One region of the Cellulosimicrobium sp. KWT-B genome, then DNA from elsewhere that is predicted to be linked to it. Evidence: riboswitches for the same ligand, from Rfam matches in the RefSeq annotation. Region 1 holds a riboswitch; each other region holds the start of a gene.
The links. A riboswitch is a leader RNA that binds a small molecule or an ion and turns the genes downstream of it on or off. The one in region 1 is predicted to bind thiamine pyrophosphate.
Positions count from the first base shown of each region.

Region 2: linked by a shared signal. The riboswitch ahead of B9L22_RS14380 (TenA family protein) and the one ahead of thiD (bifunctional hydroxymethylpyrimidine kinase/phosphomethylpyrimidine kinase) in region 1 are both predicted to bind thiamine pyrophosphate.
Region 3: linked by a shared signal. The riboswitch ahead of B9L22_RS07285 (thiamine ABC transporter substrate binding subunit) and the one ahead of thiD (bifunctional hydroxymethylpyrimidine kinase/phosphomethylpyrimidine kinase) in region 1 are both predicted to bind thiamine pyrophosphate.
Region 4: linked by a shared signal. The riboswitch ahead of thiO (glycine oxidase ThiO) and the one ahead of thiD (bifunctional hydroxymethylpyrimidine kinase/phosphomethylpyrimidine kinase) in region 1 are both predicted to bind thiamine pyrophosphate.

Region 1 is NZ_NEDO01000006.1:17,236-20,431, forward strand. It holds gene B9L22_RS16990 (DUF4862 family protein) at 1-609, shown strand, start outside; gene thiD (bifunctional hydroxymethylpyrimidine kinase/phosphomethylpyrimidine kinase) at 673-1,644, opposite strand; TPP riboswitch at 1,638-1,732, opposite strand; gene B9L22_RS17000 (hypothetical protein) at 1,810-2,034, shown strand; gene B9L22_RS17005 (SDR family oxidoreductase) at 2,107-2,991, opposite strand; gene pheT (phenylalanine--tRNA ligase subunit beta) at 2,988-3,196, opposite strand, start outside.
Region 2 is NZ_NEDO01000004.1:362,998-366,193, reverse strand. It holds gene B9L22_RS14390 (glyoxalase/bleomycin resistance/extradiol dioxygenase family protein) at 1-123, opposite strand, end outside; gene B9L22_RS14385 (VOC family protein) at 208-1,134, opposite strand; TPP riboswitch at 1,221-1,349, shown strand; gene B9L22_RS14380 (TenA family protein) at 1,340-2,092, shown strand; gene B9L22_RS20700 (helix-turn-helix transcriptional regulator) at 2,206-2,700, shown strand; gene B9L22_RS14370 (DUF6882 domain-containing protein) at 2,768-3,196, shown strand, end outside.
Region 3 is NZ_NEDO01000002.1:235,214-238,409, forward strand. It holds gene B9L22_RS07280 (iron ABC transporter permease) at 1-454, opposite strand, end outside; gene B9L22_RS07285 (thiamine ABC transporter substrate binding subunit) at 558-1,649, opposite strand; TPP riboswitch at 1,732-1,836, opposite strand; gene B9L22_RS07290 (ABC transporter ATP-binding protein) at 2,155-2,925, shown strand; gene B9L22_RS07295 (ABC transporter permease) at 2,922-3,196, shown strand, end outside.
Region 4 is NZ_NEDO01000001.1:209,957-213,152, reverse strand. It holds gene thiS (sulfur carrier protein ThiS) at 1-164, opposite strand, end outside; gene thiO (glycine oxidase ThiO) at 170-1,444, opposite strand; TPP riboswitch at 1,435-1,536, opposite strand; gene thiE (thiamine phosphate synthase) at 1,581-2,291, shown strand; gene guaA (glutamine-hydrolyzing GMP synthase) at 2,334-3,196, shown strand, end outside.

The DNA.
Region 1 (3,196 bases):
GCGCTCGCGCGCAGCCTCACCGAGCTGGCCGCCGTCGCGCCCGCCGGGCTGCCGCTCGTGGTCGAGCACTGCGACGCGCCACGCCCGTGGGGCGTCGCGGAGAAGGGCTTCCTCGCGCTCGACGACGAGATCGCCGCCGTCGCGCGCGCGGCCCGGGACACCGGCCACCCCCTGCACCTCGGGCTCAACTGGGGCCGGTCCGCCATCGAGGGGCGCAGCGCCGCGACGCCCGTCGAGCACGCGCGGGCGGCCGCCGGCGCAGGCCTCCTCGCGAGCGCGATGCTCTCCGGGGCCGCCGGCCGGCCCGGCCGGTGGGGTGCGCCGTGGGCGGACGCGCACGTGCCGCCCCACGGCCCGGACCCCGCGCTCCCAGGCCCCGACGAGTCGATGCTCGGCCCGGCCGAGGTGCGCGAGTTCCTCGCCGCGGCCGGGCCGGTCCCGCTCGTCGGCGCCAAGGTGACCACGCGGCCCGAGGACGCCCCGCCCGCGCAGCGCCTCGCCGTCGCGCGCGCGACGCTCGCCGTGCTCCGCGACGCGCTGGCCGACCTCGACACCGACCGCGGAGCCGACCGCAGGGCCGACCACGCAGCGAGCGGCCCCACGGCCTGAGTGCGTCCCGCGGCCCGGGCTCGGCACGTCGCAGCAGCCCGGGCTCGCCCGGTCGGCCCGGGCTCAGCCCGGCCGCACGGGCGCCGAGCGGTGCAGATGGTCCACGGGCCCCCGGCCCGTCCCCACCCGCAGCGCGGCGCCGGCACGCAGCGCGCCCGTGAGCCACTCCTTGGCCTCGCGCGCCGCCTCCTCCCAGCTCGCGCGCTGCGGTCGCAGCGCCGCGAGCGCCGCCGAGAGCGAGCACCCCGTGCCGTGGGTGTGGGGCGTGTCGACGCGCTCGGCGTCGAACGTCGTGACGGTGGCCGCCCCCGGCGCGCGGCCCGACGTCGGCCCGGGCGCGGGGACGACGAGCGCGTCGGGCGACGTGCGTCCGGTGAGGTGACCGCCCTTGAGCAGCACGACGGCGTCGCTCGCGGTCGCGTACGACGTCGCCTGGCGCAGGGCGTCGTCCCACGTCGTCGCGGGCTCCCGCCCGCCGAGGACGGCGAGCTCGGGCAGGTTCGGCGTGACGACGTCGGCGCGCGCCGCGAGGTCGCGCACGGCCTGCTCGGCACCCGCGTCGAGCAGGCGGTGGCCGGACGTCGCGACCATCACCGGGTCCAGGACGACCCAGGGCCGCGGAGCACCCGTGGCGGCGCGCGCCGCGGCGAGGTCGTCGAGCCACTCCCCGACGGCGCGGGCGTTCGCCTCGTCCGCCACCATGCCGATCTTCACGGCGTCGACCTCGACGTCGTCGGACACGGCGTCGAGCTGCGCGCGCAGGAACGCCGGCCCGGGGACGTGCACCGACCGCACGCCGTGGGTGTTCTGCGCGACGAGCGCCGTGGTGACGGCCATGCCGTAGGCGCCGTGCGCGCAGAACGCCTTGAGGTCGGCCTGGATCCCGGCGCCGCCGGTCGGGTCGGTCCCCGCGACGGAGAGGACGCGGGGGCGGGACGGGGCCGGGTCGGGCCCACGGCCCGGGTCGGGGCGACGGTCACGGTCCGCGGAAGCGGGGACCGGGTCGGAGGTGTGCCGAGGCAGGGCGAGCGTCATCGCGCGGACATCCCTTCGCTGGTACGAGCCAGATCAGGTTCGACGGGTCTCATCTCAGCCCCGGTGCGGGGCACCCCGTGTCGCGGGCCATGCTACGCGGCGACCCGTGCGCTTTTCACCCGCCCCGAGGCGTGAGACGACGCGCGTGCACGCGTCTTTCCGGGTATGACGCAGCACGTCGCCCCCGCGACCCGCCCCTTCCTGCCGGACGCGCCCGTCCCGGTCCAGGTGCCCGCCCTCTGCACGACGTTCGACCGCGACGGCCGGCGGGTCGTGCTCACGGGCGTCGTCACGCACGACGCGGGCGGCCTCGTGGCGTTCGAGTACGAGCACCCCGAGCGGGGCCTGTGGCACGTGTGGGTCGACCGGGACGCGTGCGTCCCGCTGTGACCCGGTGCCCGGACGCACGGACGCCGCCCGACCGGGGGGTCGGGCGGCGTCGGCCGTGCGGGGCGCGTGCGCTCAGCGGGCGGGGAGCTCCCCCGGCATCGGGTCGTCGGAGCCCCAGCGCGTGACGCGCAGCCGACGGCCGTCGGGACCGGGCAGCACGACGCCCGCGCGGGCGGCCTCCTGGGCCGCCGCGCGGAGCGACCCGGGCGAGTCGTGCGTCACGCGCACGAACGACCCCGAGAACGCGTCGAGCTCGCCGCGGGCGATCGCGACGACCATCTCGACCGTGCGCTCGACGGGCGTCCAGTCCGTGCGGCCCTCGTGCATGACCATGGACGCCGTCATGTCGGTCTGCACGACGCCCGGCGACACCTCGAAGGTCCGCAGCCCGAGCGCGTGGCCCGAGCGGTGGAGGTTCGCCCCGAGGCGCAGCAGCGCCGTCTTGCTCGCGTTGTACGCGCTCGCGCCCTCCATGTCGTGCGAGCCCGCGCCGCTGTTGAGGTCGACGACGCGGCCGCCACCGCGCGCGAGCATCCCGGGGACGACGGCGCGCGCGAGCAGGAACGGCCCGCGCACGTTGGTCTCGAGGACGGCCCACCACTCGTCGGGGTCCGCCTCCCAGAGCGGCACCTCGGCGTCGACCCGGCCCGCGTTGTTGACGAGCAGGTCCACGCTCCCGAGCGTGGCCTCGGCCTCGCGGACGGCCGCGGCCACCGCCGCGGCGTCGGTCACGTCCGCCGTGACGACGACGGCCCGGCCCGCGCCGTCGAGCGCGGCGATCTCGTCAGCCACGCCCGCGAGCCGGCCCGCGTCGCGCGCGAGGAGCGCGACGTCGAGACCGGACGCGGCGAGCCCGACGGCGACCGCGCGGCCGATGCCGCGCGACGCCCCGGTGACGAGCGCGGTGCGCGCGGGCGCCACGTCCGGCGTCGCGCCCTGCCCCGGTGCGCCGCTCATGCGCGCAGCTCCGCCCCGACGCGCTCGCGCGCGGCGGCCACGGCGCCCTCCCGGACCCGCGCCACGTCGTCGGCGGTGAGGGTGCGGTCCGCGGCGCGCAGCCGCAGCGAGAACGCGAGCGACTTGCGCCCGGCGCCCACCTGCTCGCCCGTGAAGACGTCGAACAGCGCGACCTCCTCGGCGAGCTCGCCGGCGCCCTCGACGA
Region 2 (3,196 bases), on a different contig from region 1:
GTAGACGGGCGGGCCGTCGTCGGGGAACGCGTACTCGACCGTCCCGCGCAGCAGGTCGCGGTAGAAGCCGAGGGACCGGTCGAGGTCGGCCACGGTGAGGACGGGGAAGAGGCTGCGGAACACGGTCGCTCCTCGGTGCGCTCGGCGGGTCCTCCCATCGTGCGCCTCGTGCCCCGGGCGCGCGCTCCGTGCCCGGGCCGCCGCGCCTCAGCGCGCGAGCAGCTCCTCGGTCGTGGTGCCGGGGACGGACAGCGTCACGCGCGTGCCCCACGGGTCGTGCACGACGACGGAGCGGCCGTCGTCCGCGTGCTCCAGCCCGCGGGCGCGGAGGCGCGCGACGAGCGCGTCGAGGTCCTCACGGCCCGGCACGGTGACGGCGACGTCGCCGAGCCCGAGGCTCGCGGCGCGGGGCCCGGCGCCCGCGCTGTTCCACACGTTCATCGCGACGTGGTGGTGGTACCCGCCCGCGGACGCGAAGAGCGCCCCGCTGTACCCGGTGAGCGTCGCCTCGAAGCCGACGGCGTCGACGTAGAAGGCGTGGGCGGTCGCGACGTCGCCGACCTGCAGGTGCACGTGGCCGACGCGGCCCGCGAGCGAGGGGCCGGCGTCGAACGTCTCCTGGTCGAGGTGCGTGCGCAGGTAGGCGTTCGGGTCGAGGAACGTCGTCGTCATGAGGATCTGACCGTGCTCGCGCACCCACGTCTCGCGGGGGCGGTCGGTGTAGAGCTCGACGCCGTTGCCCTCGGGGTCGGTGAAGTAGAACGCCTCGCTGACGAGGTGGTCGCTCGACCCGACGAAGGTGCCGCGGCGGTCCTGCGCGGCGCGGTAGACGGTCGCGGCGAGGCTCGGGCCGTCGTCGAACAGGAAGGCCGTGTGGAACAGGCCGGCCTGGCGCGGGTCGACGGGCGGGAGCCCGGGGGTGTGCACGAGGCGCAGCATGGGTGTGCGGCCGCGGCCCAGCACACGGTGCACCTCCGCGCCGCGCGACCGCTCCTCGAGCGGGGCGAGGGCGAACGCGCCCGTGTAGTACGAGGTCATGAGCTCGAGGTCGCCCACGCGCAGCGTGACGGCGTCCATGCTCGTGGACGGGGACAGGAGGCGGTCGGTCGGCGCGCCCGGCGTGCTCGTGGTCATGTCTTCTCCAACTTGTTGTCGCTACAACTATATTCCCACACCGTGGCGAGGGCTCCCGCACCGGCGCCGTCCTTGCTAGGGTCGGCGCGAACCACGCGGGGCGTCCCGCCCGGGCCACGGCCCGGGCCGAGGGACTGAGACGAGCGGTACGGCCGCCCGGACCCGTCGAACCTGATCTCGCTAGCACGAGCGGAGGAACGTGGGCATGACGACGCCTGCTGCCATCACCCTGAACCCTGTCCTCGCGGACGACCCGACCGCGCTCGTCCGGCAGGAGGAGACCGGCTTCACCGCCGACCTCGCCCGCCGGTACGCGGACCTCTTCGAGACGTTCTACGACCACCCCTTCCTGGCCGGGCTGCGCGACGGCTCCGTCGAGCCCGCCGCGGTCCGCCACTACGTGGGCCAGGACCACCAGTACCTCACGGCCTACCTGCGCTGCTACGGCCTCGGCATGGCCCTCGCGCCCGACCGGTCGTGGGCGGCCTACTTCCACGACAAGGCCGGCTTCCTCCTCGACGACGAGTCGCACGCGCACCACGCGATGTGCGACTTCCTCGGCGTGACGTACGAGGAGGCGCAGACGCACCGCCTCGCGCCGAGCGCGCAGGCCTACGTCGACCACATGACGGCGGCCGGCCGCGACTCGCTCGGCGTGCTGCTCGCCGCGCTGCTGCCGTGCCCGTGGACCTACATCTGGTCCGCGCGGCGCTTCTGGCTCGGCGAGCGCGCGACGACGCCCGGCGCCCTCGGCGACGACCACCCGCTCGCGGGCTGGTGGCAGTTCTACGCGGCCGAGCGCACCGAGGACGTCCTCACGGACCTGCGCGCACGCCTCGACGCGCTCGCCGCGGACGCGGGCGAGGCGGAGCGCGCGCGCATGGAGCGCGCGTTCGAGCTGAGCTGCCGCCACGAGATCCGCTTCTGGCAGATGGCCTGGTCGCTCGAGCGCTGGTGACCCGTCCGGCCGGGCGCGCGGCCGGCGTCGCGTCGTGCGCCCGGCCTTACGCCAGCAGCAGATACCCACCCGGGCGCCTCGGCACCCGGGTGGGCCGCGGGTAGCGTGAACGCATGGACGCGACGAGCGCGGTGCCGGGCACGCTGCCGGACGTGGTGCCGGACGTGGTGCCGGACGGGGTGACGCCGAGCCCCCGCTCCCGGGCGGGCGGACGGGCGGAGCCCCTCCTGCGCCACGTCATCGGGGGGATCCTGCGGCGGGCGCGGCTCGCGCAGGGGCGCACGCTCGTCGACGTCGCGGCCGACGCGCGCGTCTCCACCGCCTACCTGTCCGAGGTGGAGCGCGGGCGCAAGGAGGCGTCGTCCGAGGTCCTCGCCGCCGTGTGCGGCGCCCTCGGCCTGCGGCTCGTCGACCTCGTCGCCCGCACGGGCGAGGAGCTCCGGCCGCTCGCGCCCGTCCGCGTGCTGTCCTCCGCGCGAGAGCGCGGTGCCCTCTCCGCGCCACGGCACGTCGCCCCGGTGGGCGAGCCCGTGCGGGACCTCCCCGTCGCCGAGACGCTCCGGCGTCCGACGGCGCGCGCCGGCGACGTCCTGCTCCTCGCGGCCTGAGCGGCGGTCCCGTCGCACCGCGTGTCGTGCGGGGGCCGGGCGCCGTGCGCGCCGCTACCGTCGGTCCATGACGGAGCCGCAGACCGCGCACGGCACGGCAGCCCAGGACGTCCCGGCCCTCCAGGACCTCGTCGACGACGCCGCGTTCCTCTCCCACGAGCACCAGCTCCACCTGACGGACCTCCACGGCGACGACGCCTGGGCCGCCGACCTGACCACCGGGGTCTTCACCTTCACCGCGCCCGACGGCGGGACCGCGACGTGCCGCCTCCAGTTCCTCGGCACGGCCGCGCCCGGACCGGGCACGTGGATGTGGGCGTGGCAGAACGTCAACGGCTTCCCCGACGCCGTGCTCACCGCCGCCGAGAGCACGCGCCGGACCGGGCTGCGCGAGGCCGCCGAGCCGGAGCTCCCGCTGGCCGACGACCTCGCCCACCGGCTCGCGCTCGCGGCCAAGGCCGTGACCGGCACGTTCGCCCACTACAGCGCCCCCGTC
Region 3 (3,196 bases), on a different contig from region 1:
CGAGCGCGACGACGATCGCGGCGAACGTCTCGTCGAGCCGCAGGAACCCGAGCGGGCCGCCCTGCACGAGCAGCGACCGGAACGCGACGCCGACGACGACGGTCGGCAGCACGAACGGCACCGTGACGAGCGCGCGCACGATCCGCCGACCGGGGAACCGGCACCGGTACAGCACGTACGCGCCGGGCACGCCGAGCAGCAGCGACAGCGCCGTGCCGAGCACGGCCTGCCAGAGCGTGAGGCCGACGATCCGCCACGTGCGGGGCTCGGAGAAGACCTCCGCGAACCCCGAGAGGTCGAGGCCGCCGTCGTCCCCGACGAACCCGCGCGCCACGAGCGTGACGACCGGCCACGCGAAGAACACCCCGAGGAACGCGAGCGGCACCGCCGCCGCCAGACCCCACAGCACCCCGCGCCCGACGCCGCCCCGCCGGACCGCCCGACCCCTCACCACGGCTCTACCTCGGGAAACCACGGGTCTCCCCCGCGCGACCACGGCTCTACCCCGCGAGGGAGAGCCGCGGTCGCTCGGGGACCGGGGGTTCGGGGACCGGAGGTCAGTCGACGACCGTCGCCGTCCATGCCTTGATCCACTCGTCGCGGTGCGCCGAGACGTCGGCAGGAGCGACCTCGAAGGGCTCGTCGGCGAGCGGCGCGAACTCGGCCCAGCCGTCGGGCAGCGTGACGGAGTCGTCGGCGGGGTACATGTACATCTGGTCGGCGACGTCGCCCTGGAACGTCTCGCTCACGAGGAAGTCGAGGAGCTGCTGCGCGCCCTCGGGGTTCTTCGCGTTCGCGAGCACGCCCGCGTACTCGACCTGGCGGAAGCACGTGTCGAGCAGCGCGCCCGTGGTCGACGCGGAGCCGTCCTCGGTGAGCGTGAACGCGGGCGACGTCGAGTACGACAGCACGAGCGGGCGCGGCCCCGCGCCCTCCGAGCCGGAGAAGTCGACGTAGTACGCGTCGGACCAGCCGTCGACGACCTTCACGCCGTTGGCGCGCAGGTCCGCCCAGTAGTCCTCCCAGCCGTCCTCGCCGAACGCCCCGACGGTCGCGAGGAGGAACGCGAGGCCCGGCGACGACGTCGCGGGGTTGGTCACGACGAGGAGGTCCCGGTACTCGGGCTTCGCCAGGTCCTCGAGCGTCACGGGCTCGGGGATGCCCGCGTCGGCGAACCACGCGTGGTCCACGTTGACGCACACGTCCCCGAGGTCGACGGCGGTGAGCTCGCCGCCGTCGCCGACCGCGTACGACGCGGCGGACTCCGAGACGTCGGCGGGCGTGTACGGCTCGAGGACGCCCTCGTCGATCGCGCGCGACGCGAAGGTGTTGTCGATCCCGAACACGACGTCGCCGAGGGGCGAGTCCTTCGTGAGGATCAGCTGGTTGACCAGCGCGCCGCCGTCGCCGGGCGCGACCTGCTCGACGGTGAGCCCGCTCTCCTCCTCGAACGCGGCGAGCACGTCGTCGCTCACCGCGAAGGAGTCGTGGGTCACCAGGGTGACCGTGCCCCCGCTGCCCGACGACGCGTCGTCGCCCCCGGCGCCGTCGCCCCCCGAGCAGGCCGCGAGGGCGAGGAGCGCGAGCGTCGCGCCCACGCCGGTCGCGAGGGCCCGGCCGCGGCGGGCGACGGTGGTCGTGTGCTGCATGTGTCCTCCCTGGACGTTCAGGAGGGGTCCACCGGCCCGACGGGCCGCGCGCCGGGTGGGCGCGACGGACCGCGCGAGCAGGTGATCGAGAATCCCGACTTCCTCCACCGGTGCTAACCGGATCAGGTTCGAGGGTCTGCGGTGGTCCGCACTCTCAGCTCCTCCAGGAGCTCCCCTGTCGTTCACCGCGAGCCTACACCGGCCCCACACCCGGAGAGTCCCCTGAGAGAACCCTGAGCGCCGGCGCCCGCGGACCAGGGACGGTTCGGGGCCCGCCCCCGATGCCGCGGGGACGCGCGCCGCGGGAGGGTCGGTGCGGCCGCCGGGAGCCCCGGCGGCCACCACAGGACGACGCCGCCCGGCGAGCCACGACGCTCCCGCGCAGCGGCACGACGAGAGGACGGACGAGGACGTGACGACGACAGGTGCGGCACGGCGGAGCACCCCGCGCGAGGGCGCGCCCACTGAGGGCACTGAGGGCGCCGAGGGCGGTGCACGACCCGCGATCGCGACCGCGCGCGGGCTGGTGAAGACGTACGGGCGCGGCGAGGCCGCGGTGCGTGCGCTCGACGGCGTGGACGTGGACGTGGAGAAGGGTCGGCTGACGGCGATCATGGGCCCGTCCGGGTCCGGGAAGTCCACGCTCCTGCACTGCCTCGCGGGGCTCGACTCCCCCACGGCGGGGACCGTCGTCGTCGACGGCGAGACCGTCTCCGCGATGAGCGAGCGCCGGCTGACGCGCCTGCGGCGCACGCGCCTGGGGTTCGTCTTCCAGTCGTTCAACCTCGTGCCGACGCTCACGGCGGAGGAGAACATCGTGCTGCCGCTCGCGATCGCCCGGCGCCCCGTCGACCGGGAGTGGTTCGACCGCGTGGTCGACGCCGTGGGCCTGCGCCCCCGGCTGGGGCACCGGCCCGCCGAGCTGTCGGGCGGGCAGCAGCAGCGGGTCGCGTGCGCGCGGGCGCTGGTGTCGCGGCCCGCGATCGTGCTCGCGGACGAGCCGACGGGGAACCTCGACTCGCGCGCCGCCGCGGAGGTCCTGGGCTTCCTGCGCGCGTCCGTGGACGACCTCGGCCAGTCCGTCGCGATGGTCACGCACGACCCGACCGCCGCGTCGTACGCCCACCGGGTGCTCTTCCTCGCGGACGGCCGCCTCGTGACCGAGCTCCACGACCCCACGCCGCAGGCGGTCCTCGACACGCTGGGCTCCCTCACGCCCGCCGGGCCGTCCCCGGCGCACGCCGCCCCGGCAGCGACGACGGCGGCCGCCCGATGATGGGCCGGATCGCGCTGCGCGGCGTGCGCGCGCACGGCGCGCAGCTCGTCCTCTCGGTCCTCGCCGTGACGATCGGCGTCGCGTTCGTGACCGGCACGTTCGCGCTGCGCGCGATGCTCGCGACCACGTTCGACGGCATCGTCGCCTCGTCGGTCCAGGCGGACGCGTACGTGCGCGGTGCGTCGTCGGCCGGGGACGCGCTGATGTCGACGTCGGCCCAGGTCGGCGGTGCGCGCAGCCTCGTCCCGGCAGACCTGGCGCGCGACCTCGG
Region 4 (3,196 bases), on a different contig from region 1:
CCGCGCGGCACGACGGCGTCCCCGACGGCCACCGCGACGCCCTGCGGCGTGCCGTCGGCGACGTAGGCGGGGACGAGCGCGGCGACGAGCCGCTCCAGGTCGACGTCGCCGTCGAGCGGGTACGGCTCGCCGTTGACGAGCGCGGTGGGTGCGGGTGCGGTCACGGGTCTCACCTCGGTGTGGTGGCGGTGCGGGCGAAGCGGTCGGTGCGGGCGGTGGCGAGGGCGGTCGCGACGTCGTCGCCGGGCTCGGTCCCGCCCAGGCCGGAGAGCCCGCCGAGCCCGGCGACGACGGCGTCCGCCGTGAGCGGGGCGAGCAGGATGCCGTTGCGGCCGTGGCCCGTCGCGAGGTGCAGCCCCGGGACGTCCGTCGGCCCGACGAGCGGGAGGTTGTCCGGGGTCGCGGGGCGCCCCCGCGGCGTCACCTCGACCAGCGCGGCCTCGTCGATCCCCGGCAGGAGGGCGCGCGCGTCCCGCAGGAGCGCGAAGACCCCGCCGGCGGTGGCGCGGCGGTCGTCCGGGTTCTCCTCGGTGGTAGCCCCGACGACGACCTCCCGGTGCCCGGCGCGCGGGCCGGCCGGCTCGGGGTCGCGCGGCACGACGTACACCGGCCGGCCCTGCACGAGCCCGCGCACGACGTGCTCCAGCGCGAGGTCCGGGCCCGCGTCGAGCCGCAGCGTCTGACCCTTCACCGGCCGCGTGGGCACGACGACGCCCGGCACGTCCGCGAGGAGGGCGCCCGACTGCCAGCCCGCCGCGACGACGACCGCACCCGCGCGGTGGAGCCGGCCCGCGTCGTCGTGCACGCCGACCACGCGCCCGCCATCGAGCGCGAGCCGGGTCGCGGACGCGCGGACGACGCGCGCCCCGGTGGCCGAGCCCGCACCCGCGGCGTCGCCTCCGCCGAGCGCGGCGAGCAGCGCGGCGTGCGCCGCGCGCGGGTCGACGGCGTGGTCCGCGGGGGCCCACGCCGCCCCGGCGACGCGCGGGCCCAGGTACGGCTCGCGGCGGCGCGCGTCGGCGACGGTGAGCTCGTGCGACGCGAGACCGTGCGCGGCGTGCAGCGCGAGGACGCGGCGGAGCAGCGCGAGGTCGTCCGCGTCGTAGGCGAGGGTGAGGGTCCCGGCGGTCCGCAGCCCGACGTCCGCCCCCGTCGCCGCGCGCAGGTCCGCGGCGAACGCCGGCCACGCCGCGGCGGCCGCGAGGTGGAGCCGCAGGGCGGCCTCCTCCCCGAAGTCGGCCTCGGTCACCGGTGCGAGCATCCCCGCTGCGGCGTGGGTCGCGCCCGCGCCCGGCGCCGGGTCGAGCACCGTGACGGTCAACCCCGCGCGCGCCGCGCGCCACGCGACGGCGACACCCACGATCCCGCCCCCCACGACGACGACGTCGCGCGCGCCGTCGGGCACGACGGCGCCACCCGCGGACGGGTGGACGGACAGGTTCATGTGCGCTCCCTTCGCTGGCATGACCCAGATCAGGTTCGACGGTCGGCGGCGACGCCCTCTCAGCCCCCTGCGGGGCTCCCGTGCTGTCGGCCACAGTACCTCCTGCCGAGGACCCGCCGAGGCTAGGCTCCCGCGGGTGAGCTCCGAGACCTCCACCACCCCGGCCACTCCCGCCCCGTCGGCGGACGCCGTACGCGCCCGGCTCGCCGACGCGCGGCTCTACCTCTGCACGGACGCGCGCGAGGAGCGCGGCGACCTCGAGGACTTCCTGCGGGCGGCGCTCGCGGGCGGGGTGGACGTCGTGCAGCTCCGCGACAAGACGCTCGACGTCGCGCGCGAGCTCGAGCTCCAGGAGCTCGTCGCGCGGGTCGCGACGGAGCACGGCGCGCTGTGGGCCGTGAACGACCGGGCGGACGTGGCGTCGGTCACGGGCGCGCCGGTCGTGCACATGGGTCAGCGCGACCTGCCCGTGCCGGCGGTCCGGGCGCTGCTGGGCGCGGGGCCCGTGCTCGGCAGGTCCACGCACTCGGCCGCGCAGGCGGCCGCGGCGGAGGCCGACCCGGCGGTGGACTACTTCTGCGTGGGTCCGCTGTGGGCGACCCCGACGAAGCCGGGACGGGCCGCCGTCGGCCTCGACCTGCTACGGGACGTCGCGGCGACCCGGCCCGCGACGCCCTGGTTTGCGATCGGCGGCATCGACGCGGACCGGCTCGACGCGGTCCTCGACGCGGGCGCGACCCGGATCGTGGTGGTGCGCGCGATCACGGCGGCGAGCGACCCGGAGGCGGCGGCCCGCGCCCTGCGCGAGCGCGTCGCGGCGCGCGCCGAGGTGCCCGCCGACGCCTGAGACGCGGGACGAGCCCCGCCGCGCGGCGACTATCCTGGACGGGTGACGTCACCCGCCACCGCTCCCGACACCCCCACCACCGCCGAGGTCGCCTCGACCCCGCGGCCCGTGCTCGTCGTCGACTTCGGCGCCCAGTACGCGCAGCTCATCGCGCGCCGCGTGCGCGAGGCCAAGGTCTACTCCGAGATCGTGCCGCACACCTTCACGGTCGAGCAGATGCTCGCGAAGGACCCGGCCGCGATCATCCTCTCGGGCGGCCCATCGTCCGTGTACGCCACGGGTGCCCCGTTCGTCGACCCGGCGCTGTTCGAGGCAGGCGTGCCCGTCATGGGTATCTGCTACGGCTTCCAGGCCATGGCGAAGGCGCTCGGCGGCGAGGTCGCCCAGACGGGCCTGCGCGAGTACGGCGGCACCGAGGTCGAGGTGTGCGCCGCGGGCGTGCTGCTCGACGGCACGCCGCAGAACCAGACCACGTGGATGAGCCACGGCGACGCCGTGCACCGCGCGCCCGAGGGCTTCGAGGTCCTCGCGACGTCGTCGGGCTCGCCGGTCGCCGCGTTCGAGGACCGCGAGCGTCGCCTCTACGGCGTGCAGTGGCACCCGGAGGTCAAGCACTCCGCGCACGGCCAGACCGTGCTGGAGCACTTCCTGTACGACGGCGCGGGCCTCGCCCCGGACTGGACGCCCGGCAACGTCATCGCGGACCAGGTCGCGGCGATCCGCGCCCAGGTCGGCGACGCGCGCGTCATCTGCGCGCTCTCGGGCGGCGTGGACTCCGCCGTCGCCGCGGCGCTCGTGCAGCGCGCGGTGGGCGACCAGCTCACGTGCGTGCACGTGGACCACGGGCTGATGCGCGCGGGCGAGGTGGAGCAGATCGAGCGCGACTTCGTCGCGGCGACGGGCGT